DNA from 3 places in the Marinobacterium aestuarii genome. Region 3 is predicted to be linked to each of the others. Evidence: predicted binding sites of a transcription regulator. Region 3 holds the regulator's gene; each other region holds the start of a gene.

Region 1 (7,799 bases), 3.2 Mb from region 3:
CCTGATGGTTGTCTGGGGCGGTGTGATGTCGGTGTCGGTGGGCGCGCTCTTTCTCGCCGGTGCGATTCCGGGCTTCATGATAGCCGCAGCGCTGATGGCCACCGTTTACGGTTACGCCAAGGTGTATGGCTATCCGACGGCGGGGCGTCCGACCTTTGCTGAGTTTGTATCTGCCTTTAAGAGTGCAGCCCTGGCGATGCTGACACCGATACTGGTGATCGGCGGCATCGTTGGTGGCATTGTCACGCCGACCGAAAGCGCGATTATCGCTGCGGTCTATGCGCTGATTCTTGGCATGTTCGTCTATCGCACGGTCAGTGTGCGGGATCTGGGCGGAATTCTTTACGATACCGGGCGCTTTGCATCCATCTCGCTGTTCGCCATAGGCACGGCCTCGGCCTTCGGCTGGATGCTGGCCTTCTACAACGTGCCCCGGCTGATCGTTTCCACCATGACCAGCATGCAGTTCGGCACCTTTGGCACCTCGCTGGTGATAGGTGCGCTCTTTCTGTTTTTCGGGCTCTTTATTGATGCCATTCCCACCATCATCATCCTGGGGACAGTGCTGCTGCCGGTGGCGCTGGATGCGGGCATTCACCCCGTCGTCTTTGCCATTATCGGCATAGTGTCTCTGGCCTTTGGGCTGGTAACGCCGCCTTACGGCCTTTGCCTGCTGATTTCTGCGTCCATTGGTGGCATGAACGTGGTGCAGGTACTGCGGGATGTGGTGATTATTCTGGTGCCGATGCTGCTGATCCTGCTGCTGATTATCTGCTTCCCCGAGCTCGCGCTCTGGTTGCCGAAAATGCTGCTGCCGGACACCTTCAAATAAGACTGGGCACCAGTCATAGACCAACTTATCGTGCTGCGATTTTTTGCGCCCGGCGAATCATTCTCCGGGCGTTTTTTTATGCATGGGCGTATTTATCGTTATTTTCTCCTGCAATAACGACATTTCCACCCTCCCTGGCGGTCATACTGCCAGTACATGGGCGAGATTTTGAGCGGTTTAAAGCGAAAGCCTGGGCTGGAAAAAATCGAGAAAAGCGCTGATGCGTGCCGACAGTGCCGTGTTGCGATAGTAGACGGCGTTAACCTGCTCGCGCGGGTGGGGTGACTGTATCTGATCGGTGAGCAGCGGGATCAGGCGTCCTGCGGCGAGATCGTCGGCGACCATGAAGTGGGACAGGCTGGCGATGCCCTGGGATGCCAGGCACAGCTGGCGAATGACTTCGCCGCTGCTGGCCGAGACGGCTGCATTGATGGGCATACCGGTGCCCACCGGCCACTGATTGAGGCTGGCGGGGGAGGTGAAGCCGATACAGTCATGTTCGGCGAGTTCCGCCGCGGACTGCGGCGCCGGGTGAGCCGCAAGGTAGGCGGGGCTGGCCACCAGGTGCAATCTGGAGCGCCCAAGAAAACGGGCATGCAGGCTGGAATCCTGCAGCTCGCCGATACGGATGGCGACATCGGTGCGTTTTTCGAGCAGGTCGATAAAGCCCTCGCTGGTGGTGAGTTCCAGTTCGATCTGTGGATAAGATTCGCGGAATGCCCGAATGTGGGGCACCAGCTGATGCAGCATGAAGGGGCTGGCGGCATCGATGCGCAGGGGGCCGGCCGGTGCCTGGTGACGCAGGCGCAGCTGTTCCTCGGCACCTTCGAGCTGAGCCAGCCCCTGGCGCACCTGGGCGACAAAAATTCGCCCGTCTTCGCTGAGTTCAACCCGCCGGGTGGTGCGGTTGAGCAGGGTCGTGGTCAGCTGTTGTTCCAGCCGGGTCACTGCGCGGGAGGCCCGCGCCACCTGAATGCCCAGTAGCTCGGCGGCGGTGGAGAAACCGCCGCTATCGACCACGGCCAGCAGTATTTCCAGATCATCGGATCGGCTTATCATTGTTGTTTCTGCAAATATGTTTTGATATTTATGGCGTTTATTGAAAAAGTATTGCGCCGCACAATGCAGGCCGTCAAGTATTCATTCTGGAGACGGCTCATGCCCCTTGCCTTGCTGGCGCTGACACTCAGCGCCTTTGCCATTGGCACCACCGAATTTGTGATCGTCGGATTGGTGCCCACCATCGCCCAGGACCTGGGCGTTTCACTCCCTTCGGCCGGGCTGCTGATCAGTCTTTATGCGCTGGGCGTTGCCATAGGGGCGCCGGTGCTTACGGCCCTGACCGGACGCTGGAACCGCAAGACAGTGCTGCTCAGCATCATGGCGCTCTTTGTGCTCGGTAACCTGCTGGCCTGGATGGCGCCGGGTTACAGCTCGCTGATGAGTGCGCGCATTCTGACGGGCCTGGCCCACGGGGTGTTTTTCTCCATTGGCTCCACCATTGCCACCGGTCTTGTGAGCAAGGACAAGGAGGCGAGTGCCATCGCCATCATGTTTACCGGCCTGACCGTGGCGCTGGTGACCGGGGTGCCGCTGGGCACCTGGATCGGACAGCATTTTGGCTGGCGCGCGACCTTCCTGGTGGTGTCGCTACTGGGGGCTTTGGCGCTGATCGGCAGTGCGTTACTGGTTCCGGGCAATCTGAAGCAGCCGGCGGCGGCGACAGTGTCACAACAGCTGGCGGTACTGAAAGAGCCACGCCTGCTACTGGTCTACGCCATGACGGCGGTGGGCTATGGCGGCACCTTTGTGGCCTTTACCTACCTTGCGCCCATTCTGCAGCAAGTCTCGGGCTTTGAGCCCAGCGCCATCGGCCTGATCATGCTGGTTTATGGTGTCTCGGTGGCGGTGGGCAATATCTGGGGCGGCCGGCTGGCTGACCGCCTGGGGCCCATTGCTGCGCTGAAAATTATTTTCGCGGCGCTGGCACTGGTGCTGCTGGTCTTCACCTTCAGCGCGGCCAACCCGATTACGGCGGTACTGACAGTCCTGATCTGGGGCGGCTTTGCCTTTGGCAATGTGCCGGGCCTGCAGGTATATGTGGTACAGCTGGCGGAAAAATATGCGCCCCAGGCGGTGGATGTAGCCGCAGGGCTGAATATCGCCGCCTTTAACGTCGGCATCGCCCTGGGCTCGCTCATCGGCGGCGTTATCATTGCCGATATGGCACTCACGGATACCGCCTGGATAGGTGCCCTGATCGTGCTGCTGGCACTGCTGCTGACCCGCTGGTCGGGTGCGCTCGATGCGCGTGCGGCGGCGGCGGGTGTTTGAGCCTGGCCGCTGTCTGCTTCACGGCATAAAGGCGCGCTTTTGCGGTGCAATTGCAGCACTTGATGCACCTTTTCTGTCCGCAGGCGAGGGCTTGAGGCCCGCTGACAGGAGCAGGTCTGGGCGCGCTGCGGGCGCCAGAGAGGCTGTTTACGCGGCCTGTAACGCTGATGAAACAGCTTAGGCACGACTATTGCTCTATCCGGTATGAGTTTTAGGTGGATTGCCATTGGGCCGCCCCAGACTCCTACAGATTGCGTTTTACGGGCAACGGCGTCCTTACTGAACTGTTTTGGCTGCTCGGTTGTGGGCGCTTTTTTGCGCCTGTTCACACGCAAGTGTCGGAGGCTGCAGGCGCTGGCCAAGGGATTGGACACCAATGCGCAGTGACGTAATTTTCCTGGAAAGAGGCAATAGCTATGGCTTATCTGGTTCCGTCTGAGTTTGTGACAAAGATGGTCGATGCCGGTGAATCCAAGATTCACATGTCGACTCGCGATACGCTGATCAGGGCCTATATGGCTGGGGCTATTCTGGCGCTGGCAGCGGTGTTCGCCATTACTATCGCCGTGCAAACCGGCGTCTTTCTGATAGGCGCCATTCTGTTTCCGGTGGGTTTTTGCATGCTGTACCTGATGGGTTTTGATCTGCTCACCGGGGTATTCGTGCTGACGCCGCTGGCATGGCTGGATCGACGTCCGGGGGTCACCATCAATGGCATCCTCAGGAACTGGGGTCTGGTGTTCGTTGGCAACTTTGCCGGTGCCCTGACCGTGGCCGTGATGATGGCCTTTGTTTTCACCTACGGCTTCAATACGGATCCAGGTGCTGTGGGCGCGAAGATTGCCAGTATCGGTGAGGCCCGTACCCTGGGATATGCTGAATACGGTATTGCCGGCTGGTTCACCATCTTTATCCGCGGCATGCTGTGCAACTGGATGGTGTCCATGGGGGTTGTCGGTGCCATGATTTCCACCTCGGTGAGTGGCAAGGTCATCGCCATGTGGATGCCGATCATGCTGTTTTTCTTCATGGCCTTTGAGCACTCGGTGGTGAACATGTTCCTGTTCCCCTCTGGCATCATCATGGGGGGGGATTTTTCCATCATGGATTACCTCATCTGGAACGAAATCCCTACTGTGCTGGGTAACCTGGTCGGTGGTCTGGCGTTCACCGGGCTGACGCTCTATACCACCCACGTTCGCACTGGCAAGAAACGTGCGGTTCAGACTGTCTCTGTCTGATAGCCGCCAAGCTCCGGTCACTAAAGGTGGCCGGGGCGCCGGGGAATGCCTATGAGCAGTCGCTTGAAAGTATCAGTGGGTCAGTATGCCGATAAGGGCCTTAAGGCCTTCAATCAGGACTTTCACGGCTGTTACCTGCCCACCGAACCCTTGCTGAGTCGCAAGGGGATGGCCTTTGCCATGGCGGACGGGATCAGCAGTAGTGAGCTGAGTCATATCGCCAGCGAAACGGCGGTAAAGAATTTTCTTGATGATTACTTCTGCACCTCGGATGCCTGGTCGGTACAGCATTCGGTGGAGCGTGTCGTGACGGCCTGCAACGCCTGGCTGCACAGCCAGACGCTGAGCAGCCCCTACCGATTCGACAAGGATCGGGGCTATGTCTGTACGCTCAGTGCCCTGGTGCTCAAGGCGACACGGGCACATATCTTTAACGTCGGTGATACCCGTATCTACCGGCTGCACGGCAAGGGTCTGGAGCAGCTGACCCACGATCACCGCCTCTGGGTGTCGCAAACCCAAAGTCACCTCAGTCGCGCACTGGGAGTTGAAGCTCATATCGAATTCGATTATCAGACACGGCCGCTCAGCCTGGGTGATATCTACCTGCTGGCGACCGATGGCGTCTACGAATATGCCGATACGGCCTTTGTACTCGACAGTATTGCCGGCAGCAGTGACCTCGATAGCGCCGCCAGGAGCATCGTCGAACATGCGCTGGATCAGGGCAGCGGGGATAACCTCAGTCTGCAGATTGTGCGCATAGATGCGTTGCCAAAGCCAGGTTCAGCTTCGTTGCAACGGGATGCCGAGGCGCTGGAGCTGCCACCGATACTGGCGGCGGGGGCACGCTTTGATGGTTACAGAATCCTGCGTGAGCTTCATGCCACCAGCCGCAGCCATGTCTATCTGGCGCTGGATGAGGCCAGCAATAGCCGGGTCGTGCTGAAAACCCCGTCCATTGATCTGGGCGGCGACCCGGCTTATCTGGAGCGCTTTCTGATGGAGGAGTGGACGGCGCGGCGTATCAACAGTACCCATGTGCTCAAAGCTGCCCCGCAGAGCCGCCCGCGCCAGTACCTGTATACGGCAATGGAGTTTATCGAGGGCCAGACGCTGAAGCAGTGGCTGGTGGATAACCCCAGGCCCGGGCTTGAAACTGTGCGCGGCATTGTCGAGCAGGTCGCCCGGGGGCTGCAGGCGCTGCACCGCATGGAAATCCTGCATCAGGACCTCAGGCCCGACAACATCATGATCGACAACAGCGGTACGGTGAAGGTCATCGACTTTGGCGCTGCCCGGGTGGCGGGCTTAGTGGAGTCTGCGCCAGACGCACCGCAGGACGCGATTCTGGGAACGGCGTTCTATACGGCGCCGGAGTACTTTATGGAAGAAGTGGGTACACCCTGCTCCGATCTGTATTCCCTGGGCGTGCTGACCTATCACATGCTGTCGGGCGATTTCCCCTACGGTACCGAGGTGTCCAAATGCAGAACCGCATCGGCGCAGCGGCGACTGCACTACGGCTCGGTGCTGCATCATGAACGGGAAATCCCCGCCTGGATCGATGAAACTCTCAAAAAGGCCGTTCATATCAATCCGTACAAGCGCTATCAGGAACTGTCGGAATTCATGGCCGACCTGCGCCAGCCCAACCGGCAGTTCCTCAACCGGGCGCGCCCGCCCTTGCTGGAACGCAACCCGGTACGCTTCTGGCAAGGCGTTGCAGCCATTCTTGCCGGCATAATCGTGGTGCTGCTGCAGCGTTAATCCGGCCTTCAATGATTTCAGGCTTGTTTTAATCCGGTCTATTTCCCCCAAAGATAAAAGAGGACACAGCAATGATCAGCAATCGTGATGAAGTCACCCGAATGATTCTGAGTGCCAAGGTCGCAAAGGGCATTAAATGGACGGATGTTGCCGCGGCAATCGGCTTGTCGAAGGAGTGGACCACCGCTGCCTGTCTGGGGCAGATGACTTTCAACAAGGCGCAGGCCGAGATTATCGGCGAAGTCTTTGGCTTGTCCGATGAAGCCATGGCCTGGCTGCAGGTGACGCCCAGCAAGGGGTCACTGCCGACGGCAGTGCCGACAGACCCGCTGATCTACCGTTGGTACGAGCTGGTGAATGTGTATGGCAGCACCATCAAGGAGCTGATTCACGAAGAATTTGGCGACGGCATCATGAGTGCCATCGATTTTTCGATGGACCTGCAGCGCCAGCCGGATCCCAACGGCGACCGCGTCAATGTAGTGCTATCCGGCAAGTTCCTGCCCTACAAATCTTACTGACAGGTCTATTTTCAGCCAGAACGCCAATATTCTGCTGAGGTCCGGGCCCGCTTCTATTAGCATGGGCGGGCATTACCGCATCAGGCTTTTACAGCAGGGCAGACTCTCTTGATGGAATTATTGGACTGGCTGCGGCCCGCCGCGCTGGAACAGGGGCAGTTTCTTTTTCTGATCGGCCTCAGCGCCTTTACCTCGGCGATGACGGCCATGATGGGGGTGGGTGGCGGCGCCGTGCTGATCGCGGTCATGGCCAATGTGATGCCGCCCATCGCCGTGATTCCGGTACACGGCACCGTGCAACTGGGGTCGAACCTGGGTCGGCTCTGGACCATGCAGGAGCACATACGCTGGCCCCTGGTGGGCTGGTTTGCCCTTGGCTGCCTGGCTGGCAGCCTGCTGGGTGGCCAGATTGCGGTGAGTATTCCGGCGCACTGGCTCAAACTCATTATTGGCAGCTTTATTCTTTACAGCTGCTGGTTACCGCTGCGCACCCGGCTGGCGGGGGGCAAGTCCGGTGTACTGCTGGGGGCCATCACCGCTTTCGTGGCGATGTTTGTTGGCGTCACCGCCACCTTCATTATCGCGGCGCTGCGCAACAGCCTGTCCGAGCGCAGGGAGCTGGTGGGCACCATGGCGGCGCTGATGGCGGTGCAGCACGCCCTGAAAGCACTGGTGTTTGGTCTGTTCGGCTTCGCTTTCGCCGACTGGCTGGGGCTGGTGCTGCTGATGATCATCACCGGTTTTATGGGTACCCTGGTGGGCAAAAAGGTGCTGGATCGCATCCCCAACGAGCGTTTTTCCCAGGTATTGAAGCTCACCCTCACATTGCTGGCCCTGAAGCTGCTGTGGGACGGTATAAGTGTGTGGCTATGATTTTTGGGCAGGCTTTTGTTATCCGCAGCCGGCGCCAGCTATTCTTCAAAGGTGTACATCAGATTTCGAACGCTTTTCTATGCTCGAAACAGTGCTGTTATCCGAGGGATCGCTGATGTTGAGATTAAGCCGGCTGTGCAGGCTGTTCGTCCTGGTTTTGCTGATGGGGACGCCAGTGTCACTCTGGGCGCACAGCTTTGATATAGCGGTGATCGCGCCCTTCTCAGG
Region 2 (7,799 bases), 1.1 Mb from region 3:
ATCGGCGTCATTATTCTCTACACCATGCTGGGCGGACTTGCCGCCGTAGCCTGGACCGACACCCTGATGGTCTGCGGCATGGCTCTGGGCGCCGTTGTCATGATGGTGCAGATGTTTACCGACCTGAGCCCGGCCGAGCTTGTCGCACGGCTGGATGCCATTGATCCTGGCCTGCTCAACCCCAGCAGCGCCCAACCCTATGGCGAGAACAAGAGCTCCGTCTTCCTGGTACTGCCCTATGCATTTCTGTTCACCGCAGTCCTGCCCTATATGGCGGTGCGCTTTCTTGCGCTCAAGCCCGGCGTCAAGTTCCATCAGGTGGCCATCTGGGTTGCCCCACTGGGCTGCCTGCTGAGCCTGGTGCCTATCGTTGGCCTCTATGTGCGCGCCAAGCATCCGGAACTGGCCCAGGCCGATCAGGCCATGCCCTACTACCTGAGCCACTACCTGCACCCGATACTGGGGGGCATCATCACCCTCTTTATCCTGTTTGCGATGAAATCCACCGCCAACTCCCTGCTGCACACCATCTCGTCGGCCGCCTCCCACGATCTGCGTCTGGCGCTCTTTCCCAACAGCGGCGCCTCCAACGCAAGGGTTCTGTGGATCAACCGCAGCGCCGTGGCACTGCTGGGTATTACCGGCCTGGTCATGATGCTGTTCGCGCCGCCATTCATGCTGTCCTGGCTCGGTATTCTGGGCACAGGCACCCTGCTGGCCGTACTGATAGGACCGGTGTTTATCTCGTCCATCTGGCGCGGCAACAGCTACGGCGCACTGGCGGCCATGTTCTCGGGCCTTGTCACCAGCGGCGGCTGCCTGCTGTTTACGGACCTGGGCTGGGTTGAAGGACCACTGATCGGCTGTGCGGTATCGAGCTTCATGTACGTTGCCGTAAGCCAGCTGACCTTCGCAAGATCACCCAGAACGCAGTCAGCGGGTCTCTCCCAGCAACAGCCCCAGAACTAGATAAGTCACAACTCAAACATTTACGAACCTAAACCTCTGATATGCCAGGGCCCGCTCGCAAGAGCCGGGCCCTTACTGACTTTTACCACCCAAGACAAACGGAAAACGCCCAATGAATACCACCTGGCTTATTACCCTGGCAGGCCCCGACTGTCCCGACCTGCTGCAACAGTTCAGTGAAACCATTGCCCTGAGTGAAGGCCTGTTACTGGATCGCCAGTTGGCAGTGATGGATGGCCGGATCAGCGGCCTGATGAAAATGCAGCTGCCAGATACACACGCCGACTGGGCCTGGAAACGCCTCGAAAGCTTCAGTGCTCAGGGGCTGCATATAGTCACCCGCCAGACTCTGGAGACCCTGTCGCCCGGCGGCCAACAGTTATCGCTGGCGGTAAGGGGCAACTTTCGCCTTGGGCTGGATCACGAGATCCGTCAGATTCTGGAAAGCCACGGTGCAAGAATCGAGCAGTACAATCAGCATTTCGTCGCCGCGCCCCTGCTTGGCGAACAGGGTTTTCATGCCCGCATCCACGCCAGACTCACCCGCAAGTTGTCGCCGCTACGCCTGACTTCTGCACTGCATCGCCTGGCCCGCGGCCTCGAGCTTGATCTCAACACCGAAGATCTGCAGCAGGCCTAAGCGAGAGCCCGTCAGACCCGGTGTGGCGGCTGATACAGCTGACTCTGTTGCAGCCCCTGGCGCAGATATTCCAGCAGGCGGGCGCTGGCGGCCGACAGGCTTGCCACGTCGTAATTGAAACCAATGGTTACATCCCCCAGGGATGGAAGATGCCCAAGCACCTTGTCGGCCCGCAGCACGCCCGGCACCGTATTGCTGGCCAGGGCACTGATGCCAAGCCCGGCTTCGATGGCCGACTGTATCCCCAACAGACTCGAGGTACAGTACAGAATACGCCAGGCAATGCCCGCTTTGTTCAGCGCCTCAGTGACATTGTGGCGATAGACGCAACCCTTGGGATAGAGCACCAGAGGCACCGGCTCTGCCGGGTCAAGCTGAAAACCAGGGCCACTAACCCAGGTCAGCGGCTCGACAATGGCATCCCCCTGCAAAATCTCGGACGAGGGATGTTCATCCATGCTCATCACCATATCGTAGGCGCCGCGCAGGTAATCCCGCCGCAGGTTAACACTCAAATCACTGCTGACATCCAGCATCACGTTGGGATAGGCGCGGGAGAATTTCGACAGCATCATGGGCAGGAAAGACACTTCGAAATCATTGGGGATACCCAGGCGCACCGAGCCGCTCACCGCCGGGGTCATCAGCTGCGACACCGCAGTATCGTTAAGGTCCAGTATCTTGCGGGCATAACCGTAGAGCATCTGCCCCTCTTCGGTCAGACGCAGCCCCTGGCTACGATTGAACAGCTGCAGCGCCACCAGTTCCTCGAGCCGCTTGATCTGCAGACTGACCGCAGGCTGCGAACGCCCGAGCACCTCCCCCGCCTGGGTAAAACCGCCCAGATCATTGATGGTGACGAAGGTGCGCAGCAAATCCATCGGCAGATTTTTCATGCAATATTCTCACGCCAGTTTCACAACCATGCGGAAAGGTCCGCCCAGATCACGACATTAACAAATAAAATGTGCTCGGCGCCACCATTTAGAATTGATATAAGCACTGCAGACCTGCGCGCCTTGCCTTGCCCACACTAGTCTTTACGTACCTGCAAGCCATGCTTGCGCAGCCGCCGGAACACCGTCGGTTGGCTGATACCCAGGTAGTCGGCCAGCTCATAGGTGGTGCTGCAGCGTTTAAGGGCCTGCTGCAACAACTGCTTTTCAAAGGCGTCCAGCGCCTCGGGCAATGAGCTGAAATCCCCGGATTCCAAGACTGATGCGGGCTGCCCGGACGCCAACGAAGGCGCAGCAGCGGTGCCGCTGACACTGGGCACAGGGTCGGGCCCCTCGTAGTGAATTACCGTGCCTGGGCTTGCGACATAGAAGCGCTCCAGCACATTCTCCAGCTCCCGCACATTGCCAGGCCAGGCATAATGAATCAGCTGATGCCGGGCCCGGCTGTCCAGCACCTTGTGTTGCTGGTAGCGGGCGTTGAGGCGTTCAAGCACGCGCTCCAGCAGCAGCGGAATGTCCTCGGGCCTATCGCGCAGCGGCGCAATGGTGACAGGCACCACATTGAGCCGGTAGTACAGATCCAGCCGAAAATGCCCCGCCTCCACCTGTTGCTGCAAGGGCTGATTGGTGGCACTGATCAGACGGAAGTCCAGCACCCTGGGCTCGGTACTGCCAATGCGCGTGACCTTGCCATCCTGCAGCACCTTGAGCAACTTGACCTGCATCGACAGTGGCAGATCGCCCACTTCATCAAGAAACAGGGTGCCCTGGTGCGCCTGTTCAATCAGTCCGGGTTTGCCCTGTCGTGACGCGCCGGTAAAGGAGCCCGGCGCATAGCCAAACATTTCCGACTCGAACAGGTTTTCCGGGATAGCACTGCAGTTAACCTCGATAAAAGGCCCCTCCCTGCGCGGACTCAAGTGATGCGCCAGCTGGGCAAAGGCCGTCTTGCCGACACCGGACTCCCCCAGCATCAGCAGGTTTGCATCCGAGGGCGCCACCCGTTGCAGCAGGGCGTACAGTTCCTTCAGCTGCGCGCTTTTAAACGTCAGCTCCTGCGCCTGTATGACCTCGGCATCGTGGGCAACGCTGCGCTGCTGCAGCTTTTGCTGCAACAGCTCGTACTCCTGCTGCAGCAGCTGCAGATCGGTAAGGTCCTGGGAAAAACTGATGACGCGATAGAGCGCGCCCTGAGCATCAAACAGCGGAAAACCCTCCGCCATCACGGTGCGGCCGGTCTCGGTCGTCTGCATCAGCTGCACCGCCCGGCGCGTCTTGAGCACCTGTGCCGAGACCGACGGTTTGAGCACACCCTCGCGTTCCAGGTCGTAGACTGAGCCCCCGAGCATCTGGTCGATTTCGCGCCCATAGATGACGGCGCACTTGCTGCCTGCCTTGAGAATGCGACCCTCGCCATCGGTGATCATGATGTTGTCACGGGATTTCTCCAGCACCAGGTCCAGCTCAGCGTCAGCCACAGACGTGGTTTTCTGCGTCATCAAGCTCCCTCCTTTCTGTGTGTTGGCGACAGCCACTGTTCTGTGCAGAACACGACGATTCAGTTTTGAATTTTAATTCAATTTAGAATTACAAAATAGACCTCATTAATTCATAAATGAATCAAAAACATCTAATACCTTGAAATATATGAGTATTATTTATTGGCACGGTTTTCGCTGTGTACAACGACATAACTCCACTGATCTGAACACAGAGAATAAAAGGTAACCCTATGTCGGACTCCCGCTTCAACCAGCCCCTTGGCGGTAACGAAATGCCCCGTTTCGGTGGCCCCGCCACCATGATGCGCCTGCCGGCCCAGGAAACCGCCGCAGGCCTGGACGTGGCCTTTATTGGTGTGCCCTTCGATATTGGTACCTCCAACCGTCCGGGCGCCCGCCTGGCACCGCGCCAGATTCGCGACGAATCCCGCATGCTGCGGCCCTACAATGTCGCCACTTTTGCCGCCCCCTTTGAAAGTCTGCAAGTGGCCGATATCGGCGACGTGCCGATCAACACCTTCAACCTGCTCAAAAGCATGGACATCATCGAAGAGTTCTACGACGAGGTGCTGGAACACAACTGCAAGCCGCTGACCCTCGGCGGTGACCACACCATCGCACTGCCGATACTGCGTGCGCTACGCAAGAAATACGGTCCCATTGGCATGGTGCATGTGGATGCCCACGCCGATATCAACGATCAGATGTTCGGCGAGAAAATCGCCCACGGCACGCCCTTTCGTCGTGCCGCCGAGGAAGGCCTGCTGGACTGCAACCGCGTGGTGCAAATTGGCCTGCGCGGCACCGGCTACAGCGCCGATGAATTCGACTGGTCCCGTGACCAGGGCTTTCGTGTGGTCCCAGCCGAGGACTGCTGGCACAAGTCCCTGACCCCGCTGATGGAAGAAGTCCGCGCCAAGGTCGGCGGTGGCCCCGTTTACATCAGTTTTGATGTCGACGGCCTGGATCCGTCCTATGCGCCCGGTACCGGCACCCCCGAGATCGCAGGGCTGACCGTGCCCCAGGGGCTGGAAATCATCCGCGGCTGTCGCGGGCTCGATATTGTCGGCGGCGACATGGTGGAAATCTCCCCGCCCTACGACAGCACCGGCAACACCGCGCTGCTGGGCGCCAACCTGCTGTTCGAAATGCTCTGCGTAATGCCAGGCGTACGCTACGACAAGTAGCACTCACTCCCGACAGGCGTAACCCTGACGGCGCCTGTCGGAATTTGAGACAATAACTACAATATTCAAGGAATCTCCTGATGAATCAACATTTGGACCAACAGGAAGCCGCCAGCGTTCTACTGAGCGATCGCAACGGCCCCCGTCCCAAGCACAGCCTTTACGCTTACCTGAAATTCATTATCCCATCCCTGATTGGCATACTGTTTTTCCTCACCCCGGTCGTGGTCGACGACAAGGTCACCATCGGCCTGGGGGTCGTGGCTGACATGCTCAAGGCCTCAACCAAGGATTACCTGCCCGCCTTTGCCACCGCCTTGCTCGTGCTCTCCGCCGTCATCGCCCTCTTCGCAGCGGCATTCAAGCCCCGCTGGGCGCAGCGGGACAGTGCCCTGGCCGAAGTCTTCACGCCCAAAGGAGTCTGGCTGGCGCTGCGCGTGCTCGGCGCAGCCTTCGCCGCCATGACCCTGTTTGAGGTCGGCCCCGAATGGATCTGGAACCGCAATACCGGCGGCGTGATGCTGATAGATCTGACGCCGATGCTGATCACCTTCTTTTTCTTCGCCGCAATTCTGCTGCCGTTTCTGGTCGACTTCGGCTTTATGGAATTTATCGGCACCCTGGCAAGCAATATATTTCGCTGGCTCTTCAAACTGCCGGGGCGCTCATCCATTGACGCCGTGGCCTCCTGGCTGGGCTCAGGCACCGTGGGCGTACTGATCACAACCCAGCAGTACGAACAGGGATTCTATTCCAAGCGCGAAGCGGCGGTCATCGCCACCAACTTTTCCATTACCTCGATCGCCTTCAGCCTGCTGATCGCCAATGTTATCGGGCTGGAGCACCTCTTCGTCCCCTTCTACCTGACTGTTGTGGCCACAGGTCTGATCGCCGCGGTGATCACCCCGCGCCTGCCACCGCTGAGCTGGAAAAAAGACGAATACCACGAAGCCACCGGCAAACAGATCAAGGAAGAACTTCCAGAGGGACATTCACTGTTTTCCTGGGGGCTGGAACAGGCCGTACGCCGTGCCGCCACAGCACCAGGGCCAGCAGCTCTGGGCAAAAACTGCCTGATGAACGTCAGCGATATCTGGTTTGGCCTGCTGCCGCTGGTGATGGCCATCGGTACCCTGTCCCTGGCACTGGCTGAATACACGCCGGTTTTCACCTGGCTGTCCTACCCCTTTATTCCGCTGCTGGAGCTGCTGCGCATACCCGAAGCCGCCGCCGCCGCACCGACCATGCTGGTTGGTTTTGCCGACATGTTCCTGCCGGCGGTACTGGGCAAGGGCATTGAAAGCGAACTGACGCGCTTCGTCATCGCCAGCGTCTCCCTGACACAGCTGATTTACATGTCCGAAATTGGCGTGCTGTTGTTAAAGTCGAAAATTCCGCTGAACCTGCTGGAACTGTTCGCGATCTTTATTCTGCGCACCCTGATTACCCTGCCGATCATCGCCCTGATCGCCCACACCCTGGTGTTCTGATCCAGACCAAGGCGCAGGCCCGCAGTCATGGGGCCCGCGCCCGACAACCGGGGCCTGCGGGCCCCGGTTCTGTCTTCACCTGCCAAACCTATGTTGGAGAGACCGATGAGTACCTGTGGAGAAATCCTGGTTGAACTGCTGGAAGCCTACGGCATAGACACCGTATTTGGCATTCCCGGTGTCCACACCGTTGAGCTGTACCGTGGCCTGCCGAATACCGACATCCGCCATATCACCCCGCGCCACGAACAGGGGGCGGGCTTCATGGCCGACGGCCATGCCCGTGTCACCGGCAAGCCCGGGGTCTGCTTTATCATCACAGGCCCCGGCATGACCAATATCGCCACCGCTCTGGGACAGGCCTATGCCGACTCTATCCCCATGCTGGTGATTTCCAGCGTTAATCACAGCCATGAACTCGGGCTGGCCGGTGGCCGGCTGCACGAGCTGCCCAATCAGCGCCAGCTGATATCCGGACTCACCGCCTTCAGCCATACCCTGATGCGCCCGGACGAGCTGCCGGACGTACTGGCCCGCGCCTTCTCTATTTTCGCCAGCGCCCGCCCACGGCCGGTGCATATCGAGATCCCGCTGGATGTCATTACGGCCCCGGCGGATCATATCCGTCGTACTGTCGCCGCGCTGCCAAGCCGACCGGCACCGGCACCCGCGGCAATCGAACAGGCCGCCGCACTGTTACAACAGGCCCGCAACCCCGTGGTATTGCTCGGCGGTGGCTGCAGCGATGCCGCCAGTGATGCCAGGGCACTGGTGGAGATGCTGGATGCACCCACGCTGCTGACCATCAATGCCAAGGGCGTACTCATGCCCGGACACCCTCTGTCACTGGGATCTAACCAGTCACTGGAACCGGTGCGGGCAATGGTACGCGACGCCGACGTTGTGCTGGCCATCGGCACGGAGCTTGGCGAGACCGATTACGATGTGGTGTTTGATGGCGGTTTTAGCATCCCCAGCCCACTGATCCGCATCGATATCGACGCCGAACAGTTGAACCGTAACTACCCCGCCGACATCGCCATTCTCAGCGATGC
Region 3 (7,799 bases):
GCTGCTCATGACATCCTTGCGCTGCCCAGGGGCTGGTCTGGAAGGGGGAGCTCAAATGGCTTTGCCCCGGGTGCCGTGCTGGGCGGTTCGGGCCTGATGGCCGGGCTGGGAATGACAGTATACCGGAATCAGGGGGCGGGTATCAGCGGGGGCGGGCGTCGGGCGGGGTGCAAAAACGGTTTTTTTATTCGCCTTCACCAAAATAGTCGTCGATAAGGGCGGTGACGGCATCAATGGCGGCCTGCTCGTCTTCTCCCTCGGCGCGAATCAGCAGTTCGGTGCCTTTGCTGGCGGCGAGCATCATCACAGACATGATGCTTTTGCCGTCGACTTCGCGGCCGTCCTTGTTGATGCGGATCTGGCTGGAAAATTTCCCGGTGGTGCTGATGAGCTTGGCGGCAGCACGGGCGTGAAGTCCCAGCTTATTTATAATAGTGACGTGCTTTTCGATCATGCCGGGCCTTGTCCTCGATCAATATATCCGTTTGTCCCGCGGTTAATTCAGTTCGCGATGACGAACATGCACATTATCCACAGACCGCCGGAAATGACCAGCGAGTTGCTCTGCGATAAAGACCGAGCGGTGTTGCCCGCCGGTACAGCCGATGCCGATGGTGATATAGCTGCGGTTGTTGCTCTTGAAGCGCGGTAGCCATTTGGCGATGAAGTCCCGGATGTCGCCGGTCATTTCCGCCACTTCCGGGGCCTGTTCGAGAAAGCGGATGACGGGATCGTCGAGGCCGGTAAAGCCGCGCAGCTCCGGAATCCAGAAGGGGTTCGGCAGTACCCGCACATCGAAGGTGAAGTCGACATCCAGTGGCACACCGTGTTTGAAACCAAAGGATTCGAACTGGACCGAGAGCTGCTGTTCGGTGCGCTGGGATACGCGCAGCTTGATGCTGTCCCGCAGGTCGTACAGCTTCAAGCGGGTGGTGTCGATGCGCAGGTCAGCCATATTGGCGATGGGTTCGAGCAGTAGCCGCTCGTTTTTTATCGCCTGCTGCAGGCCTGTGTTCTCGCCGGACAGTGGGTGCTTGCGCCGCGTGGCGCTGTAGCGTTTGAGCAGCGTCGGGTCCGAGGCGTCCAGGTAAAGGACCTCGGTATTGACCTCGGCATAGCGGGTGCGCATCTTCTTGAGCAACTTGGGGAACTGACGCAGGTTGCTCAACAGGTTGCGGGCATCAATGCTGACCGCCAGTTTCTCCGGCGGCATAGGGTCCTTCAGCATTTGCTCGATCAGGCTGGGCAGCAGCAGGGCAGGAAGGTTGTCGATACAGTAGAAATCGACATCTTCCAGTGCTTGGAGCGCGGTGCTTTTGCCGGAGCCGGACAGGCCGCTGATGACCACCAGTTTCATGCTGGAGCCATCAGGCGGGATGCTGTGGGGGTAAGCAGGGCCTGTGACATGGGATTTGTACTCAGTGCGATGCCAGACGCAGGGCAGTATCGAATAGCTGCTGGTCAGAAGTGGTATCGCGAAGCGCTGTCAGTACTTCTGCGCGGCTGAAGAGTTCGGCCAGCATGGCCAGGGTTTGCAAATGTTCATCGCTGGCCTCGGAGGGCACCAGCAGTACAAAAAGAAGGTCCACCGGCTGGTTGTCGATGGCGTCAAAATCAATAGGTTCAGCGAGCTTGATCATCATGCCGCTGGCCTGGGTAGCGTTCTCAAGCCGGCAGTGTGGAATGGCGATGCCGCTGCCAATACCGGTGCTGCCAAGCCGTTCCCGGCCAATCAGGCCGCTGAAGATTTCTTCAGCGGCCAGCCCTTGTGCCTGCTCGGCGATCAAGTTACTGGCTGTTTCCAGTACACGTTTTTTGCTGCCCCCATCAAGGTTGCAGAATGTCAGAGCGGGGGTCAGCAGTTCATGCAGATACATGGGCTTATTTGTTTACCGTTATTTGTGGTTTTTGGTTTTTTCTTTGTGCTTGATGATTTGACGGTCAAGCTTGTCGGTCAGACCATCAATGGCGGCGTACATGTCCTGGTGTTCGTGAGTCGCAAACAACTTGCCTCCTGCAAGGTGAACATCGGCTTCGGCCTGCTGACGCAGCTTTTCTACACTCAGGGTAACCTGGACATTGGTGATGTTATCGAAGTGCCGCTCAAGCTTGCCGAATTTACTATGTACATACTCGTGCAGTGCATCGGTAAGTTCGACGTGATGTCCTGTGATGTTGATCTGCATAGTTTTCTCCTAGTCAACAGCGGCGAAAGATCGCCTTGTTTGCATCTCAATTAAACCAGACGCTTGCGCTCATTAGAAGGTGCAATATTCATTGCTTCACGGTATTTCGCCACTGTACGCCTGGCGACTTGAAAACCCTGCTCGTCAAGCAGCGTGGCGATCTTGCTGTCGCTCAGTGGTTTGGTGGTACTTTCCGCTGCCACCAGGCGCTTTATCAGCGCCCGAATGGCGGTGGAAGAGGCGGCGCCGCCGTCGCTGGTACCGACGTGGCTGGAGAAAAAATACTTCAGCTCGAAGATGCCCCGGGGGGTGTGCATGTACTTCTGGGTGGTGACCCGGGAGATTGTGGACTCATGCATCTCGACGGCCTCGGCGATGTCATGCAGCACCAGCGGCTGCATGGCCTCTTCGCCCTGCTCGAGAAAGCCCTCCTGGCGAACGACGATTTCCCGCGATACCTTCAGCAGGGTTTCGTTGCGGCTCTGCAGGCTCTTGATGAACCAGCGTGCTTCCTGCAGGTGGTTCTTCAGATAGGTGTTGTCGGAGCTGTTGTCGGCGCGTCGGATCAGATCCGAGTACTGGGTGTTGATGCGCAGGCGCGGCGCTGTGTCGGGGTTGAGCGCGACCGTCCAGAAGCCCTTGACCTTGGTGACCACAACATCGGGTATCACATATTCGGCGGTGCTGGTGGTGATGCTGGCGCCGGGCTGTGGGTTCAGGCTCTGAATCAGCAGTATGACTTCCTGCAGCTGGTGTTCTTTCAGCCTTGTGCGGCGCAGCAGCTGTTTGTAATCCCGGCTGCCAAGCAGCTGGATAAACTCGCTGACCACGCGAATTGCTTCCTTGCGCCAGGGAGTCGACTCCGGTAGCTGACGCAGCTGAATGGCCAGGCATTCGCCCAGATCCCGGCCGCCGACGCCGGCGGGATCGAACTGCTGGATACGGTGCAGTACGGTTTCGATATCGTCGGAGTCGACGTCTTCGAAATCCTCCGGGTTTTCCTGCTTGAAGTGTTCCAGCAGTTCATCCAGAGATATACGCAGGTAACCGTTGGCATCGATGCCATCGACAATGCCTGTGGCGATAAAACGGTCCAGGTCGCTCATGGGTGTCAGGTTAAGCTGCCACTCCAGATGATCCTGCAGCGTTTCCTCCGCCGTATCATTGGACTCCATGCTGCCGTCGTCATCGCGGGCCGGGCCGCTGGGCTGGCTGCTCTGAAAGGTGTCGTCCCAGGAACTGTCGGTGCCAAGCTCCTCGGGGATGTCGTCATTCCAGCTGTCTTCGGCCTGGGGGCTGTCGTCGCTGGCGGAGTTTTCCGCACTGGCGCGTTCGCCCTCGCTCTCGCTGGCCTTTTGTGGCGCCTCGGAGTTCTGGTGCTCGTTGTAATCGGCATCCGCTGCTTCGTCGTGATCCTCGTCGGAGGACTCGAGCATGGGATTGTTTTCGAGCGCTTCCTGAATTTCCTGCTGGAGGTCGAGTGTCGACAACTGCAGCAGGCGAATGGCCTGCTGTAACTGGGGCGTCATGGTCAGGTGCTGACCAATTTTTAGGTGGAGCCCTTGCTTCATAGAAAGACTGCGTTATCTGTGGGAGTGGGTCGAGTTGCTGTGCATTATATGCCTAACCGGGGGCGGGCGTCGTCTATCTGTCAGGCAGACTGAAGAAACACCGCCGCGGTGGTCATGCAGCGCCAAAAAAAGAGATATCACCCAGTCCGGGCTTAAAGCCTGAATTGTTCGCCCAGGTAGGCGGCCTTGACCTGCTTGTTGGCGATGATGTCCGCCGGTGTGCCCTGGGCCAGAATGCCGCCTTCGCTGACGATATAGGCGTGTTCGCAGATGTCGAGGGTTTCGCGCACATTGTGATCGGTGATCAGGACGCCGATGCCCTTGGTCTGCAGGTGGCGGATGGTGTTCTTGATATCGTTGACCGAAATGGGGTCCACCCCGGCAAAGGGCTCGTCGAGCAGAATAAAGGTCGGCTCGGTGGCCAGGCAGCGGGCAATCTCGACCCGGCGACGCTCGCCGCCGGACAGCGCCATGCCGAGGCTGTCGCGGATGTGCACAATGTGGAATTCTTCCAGCAATTGCTCAAGACGCTGCTCGCGGCCGGCGCGGTCAAGATCCTTGCGGGTCTCGAGGATGGCCATCAGGTTGTCACGCACGCTGAGCTTGCGAAAAATGGACGCTTCCTGGGGCAGGTAGCCCAGTCCCTTGCGGGCACGGCCGTGCATCGGCAGGGAGGTGATGTCCTGGTCGTTGAGCAGTACCTGGCCCTGATCGGCGTTAACGAGCCCGACAATCATGTAGAAGCAGGTGGTCTTGCCGGCCCCGTTGGGGCCCAGCAGCCCCGTAATCTGGCCGCTTTTCAGGCTCAGTGAAACATCCCGTACAACGGCCCGGCCCTTGTAGCTTTTGGCCAGCTGGCGCGCTTCCAGTGTGCTGGTCATTGCGCCGCCCCTTTGGGCTGGATGACCATCTGCACACGGCCCTGGCCGCCTTCGCCGCTGAAGGCGTTGACCAGGGATTTGTCGAGGTTGTAAACGATCTTCTGCCCGGTAAAGGTGTCTTTCTGCTGCACCACCCGGGCCTTGCCGGTGATGGTGATTTCCTGGCGATTGACCTGGTAGTCCATGCGCTCGCCATAGGCATTGGTCACCGGCTTGTCTTTGGCCGCCTGTTGCTCGAACTTGACATCCCCCGTGGCCAGAATGCGATTGACGCCGGATTCGCTGCGGTGCAGGTCAACATTGCGGGCGTTGATTTTCAACGTGCCCTGGGCAATCTCGACATTGCCGCTATAGGTGGTGATGCCGGTGTTGTCATCGATGGTGGCGGTGTCGGCGCTGACATGGATCGGCTGGTTGCGATCGGTCGGCAGGGCCAGACTGGTGCCGGAAAGACTCAGGGACAGCAGGGCTGCCAGCCAGAGGCGGGTATTATTTGGTTTCATAGCGTCCCTCGACATCGGACAGTAGCTCGACTTGGCGGCTATTCAGGTAAGCCTTCATGCCATTGGCCCGGGTTTCACCCCCCTGGCTGAACAGCGTGACGGCGGTGTCTGTTTCGATAAATTGTTCTGATGGCATCAGGGTCAGTGCTTCGGTTTCCAGCCGCAGCGGTGTGCTGCTGGCGCCTTTGTCACTGCTGCTCTGTACGCGCACGGCGCCGTTGAGCCGGACCTGCTCGTCACTGTCCTGCATCCGGCCCTGCTGGGCGCTGATCAGCACCTCGCCCCGACTATCGTTGCGAAACAGCACTATGTCCGGCGTCCGGGCGCGCAGTTCGCCGGGCTGCGGGTAGTGTTCGAGCTGCGGCGATCTGAGCTCCTGATGCAGCTGTCCGCGGGCATCGAACTGGCGAATGGTGGCATCGCGCAGATAGTAGTCCGTATCGGCGCTGCCTGGTGTTAGCTCGGGTGCTGCTGCCTCAGTGGGGGCGCGATCGGCCCCCCAGTAAAGCAGTATTGGTGCCAGCAGGGCGGTGGCGAGGATAAGACGCGTCCGGCTGCTCAACATGATCTAGAGGTACTCGCTAATAAGGGACTCGAGCTGGCCACGGGCGCTGAGTATCTGCTCGCAGAATTCGCGTCCCGCGCCTGCGCCGCCTGCCCGCTGGGTGCACCAGTGTGCATGCTGCAGCATCAGCGGATGGCCGTTGGGAACTGTAGCGCCAAAGGCGACGGCGCGAATGGCTGCAAGATCCGGCCAGTCATCGCCGATATAGGCGGTGGTGTCGCTGTCGTGCGCCGTCTGGGCCCAGATTTCCTTGAGTGCGACCAGCTTGTCTTCACGCCCCTGCAGCAGATGGGTAATGCCCAGTGCCTTGGCACGCATTTCCACCTGGGGTGAGCGGCGACCGGTAATAATGGCGGTTTCGATGCCGGCCTGCTGCAGCAGCTTGATGCCCAGGCCGTCCAGGGTATTGAAGCTTTTTACTTCGGAGCCATCGGGGAGGAAATCAAGATGACCGTCGGTCAGCACGCCGTCGACGTCAAACACCGCCAGGGTAACCTTGCGCAGGCGTTCAACCAGTTCACTGGGTAGTGACGCAGAGGGGTTGTAAAGGCTCATCAGATCACTCCTGCCTTGAGCATGTCGTGCATGTTCAGGGCGCCGACCGGGCGACGGTTCTCGTCCACCACCAGCAGGGCGTTGATCTGGCGTGACTGCATCACCTGCAACGCCTCGGCGGCCAAAATGCCGGCGGCGACCGTGGTGCAGTCCGGTGTCATGACCTCGCTGATGGGCGTGTTCTTCAGGTCGATGTCGCGATCCAGAGTGCGGCGCAGGTCACCGTCGGTAAAGAGACCGCACAGGCGGCCTTCGCTATCGGTCACCGCGGTCATGCCCAGGCGCTTGCGGGTTACTTCCAGCAGCGTCTGATTAATCGAAGTATCGCTGCTGACGCAAGGGATATCGTCGCCGGTGTGCATCAGGTCGCTGACCTTGAGCAGCAGGCGGCGCCCCAAACTGCCGCCGGGGTGGGAAAAGGCAAAGTCTTCGGCGCTGAAACCGCGGGCTTCCAGCAGGGCGATGGCCAGGGCATCTCCCATCACCAGCTGAGCCGTGGTGCTGGACGTTGGCGCCAGGCCCAGGGGGCAGGCTTCGCGCTCGACACCGATATGCAGGCTGGCATCCGAGGCCTGGGCCATGGTGGAGTTGGGGTTGGCCGTAATGCTGATCAGGGGGGCATTCATGCGTTTGATCAGGGGTAAAATGGTCACGACTTCAGAGGTTTCGCCGGAGTTGGATAGAGCAATAACCACATCCTTGCTGGTAATCATGCCCATATCGCCGTGGCTGGCTTCACCCGGGTGAACAAAAAACGCCGGGGTGCCCGTGCTGGCGAGGGTTGCGGCTATCTTGTTGCCGATATGGCCGGACTTGCCCATGCCGGTCACGATCACGCGGCCCTCGCAGCCAAGCAGCAGGTCGCAGGCGCGGGTGAAATCGCCGTTCAGGTGATTGAGCAGGTCGGATACAGCGTCACGCTCCAGTTCGATGGTGCGGCGTGCGGTGCTGAGATAGTCGAAGGGTTCGCTCATCGAATTCGGCCTTGCGGGTTGTTAAATGGTCGTGGCTTTCAAAATACGCACAGTGTACAGCAGTGCCGGTCACAGTGCCGCTCAGAGCAGGGCCGGATTTTCGGCACTGAATGCATGACGGAGCGGCACGGACAGCTCCCGGCAGCGGCCTGGATCTGGCTGCACACTAAGGCACAGGCCCCGTGGCAGGCTGCGCAGGGCATCTATTAGAACAGAATGGCAAGTCCGTGCAAGCGTGGAGCCGGAAATCAGGCCCTGTGGGCGCCGTTGCCTAAGTAAAATTTCCGGTTTGTGCGCCGCAATGATATATTTCAGCCTTTTAATCTGCCAGGGCGAATATCACGGCAGGCTCAAGGCTGACCTGCTGCTTCATATATGGAAAACATCGAAGATTTCACAATCAATATCAGTAACCTGAGTTTCTCCCGTGGTGAACGTAGCATCTTCCGCGATCTGAACATGCAGATCCCGCGCGGCAAGATCACTGCGATCATGGGGCCTTCGGGGACAGGTAAAACCACCTTGCTGAAACTGATCGGGGGCCAGCTGCTGCCCGATACCGGA

The links. The regulator sigma-54, encoded in region 3, starts transcription at its own class of promoters, with help from an activator protein. The targets are predictions, from matches to a motif close to TGGCACNNNNNTTGCTNT.
Region 1: the regulator sigma-54 is predicted to act here: its motif matches at 3,346-3,363, upstream of A8C75_RS19665 (formate/nitrite transporter family protein).
Region 2: the regulator sigma-54 is predicted to act here: its motif matches at 4,228-4,245, upstream of speB (agmatinase).

What each region holds. Positions count from the first base shown of each region.
Region 1 covers NZ_CP015839.1:4,487,114-4,494,912, reverse strand. Annotated here, with positions in the region: gene A8C75_RS19680 (TRAP transporter large permease) at 1-832, shown strand, start outside; gene A8C75_RS19675 (LysR substrate-binding domain-containing protein) at 1,010-1,891, opposite strand; gene A8C75_RS19670 (MFS transporter) at 1,991-3,166, shown strand; gene A8C75_RS19665 (formate/nitrite transporter family protein) at 3,583-4,407, shown strand; gene A8C75_RS19660 (bifunctional protein-serine/threonine kinase/phosphatase) at 4,459-6,177, shown strand; gene cynS (cyanase) at 6,249-6,698, shown strand; gene A8C75_RS19650 (sulfite exporter TauE/SafE family protein) at 6,810-7,571, shown strand; gene A8C75_RS19645 (type 1 periplasmic-binding domain-containing protein) at 7,687-7,799, shown strand, end outside.
Region 2 covers NZ_CP015839.1:2,399,753-2,407,551, reverse strand. Annotated here, with positions in the region: gene A8C75_RS10590 (sodium:solute symporter family protein) at 1-969, shown strand, start outside; gene A8C75_RS10585 (ACT domain-containing protein) at 1,082-1,609, shown strand; gene A8C75_RS10580 (LysR substrate-binding domain-containing protein) at 1,621-2,505, opposite strand; gene A8C75_RS10575 (sigma-54 interaction domain-containing protein) at 2,643-4,064, opposite strand; gene speB (agmatinase) at 4,298-5,254, shown strand; gene A8C75_RS10565 (YjiH family protein) at 5,335-6,744, shown strand; gene A8C75_RS10560 (5-guanidino-2-oxopentanoate decarboxylase) at 6,850-7,799, shown strand, end outside.
Region 3 covers NZ_CP015839.1:1,309,879-1,317,677, forward strand. Annotated here, with positions in the region: gene mgtE (magnesium transporter) at 1-9, opposite strand, end outside; gene A8C75_RS05765 (HPr family phosphocarrier protein) at 185-454, opposite strand; gene rapZ (RNase adapter RapZ) at 497-1,357, opposite strand; gene ptsN (PTS IIA-like nitrogen regulatory protein PtsN) at 1,419-1,877, opposite strand; gene hpf (ribosome hibernation promoting factor) at 1,896-2,186, opposite strand; gene A8C75_RS05785 (RNA polymerase factor sigma-54) at 2,237-3,757, opposite strand; gene lptB (LPS export ABC transporter ATP-binding protein) at 3,910-4,638, opposite strand; gene lptA (lipopolysaccharide transport periplasmic protein LptA) at 4,635-5,141, opposite strand; gene lptC (LPS export ABC transporter periplasmic protein LptC) at 5,128-5,706, opposite strand; gene A8C75_RS05805 (KdsC family phosphatase) at 5,710-6,261, opposite strand; gene A8C75_RS05810 (KpsF/GutQ family sugar-phosphate isomerase) at 6,261-7,235, opposite strand; gene A8C75_RS05815 (ATP-binding cassette domain-containing protein) at 7,611-7,799, shown strand, end outside.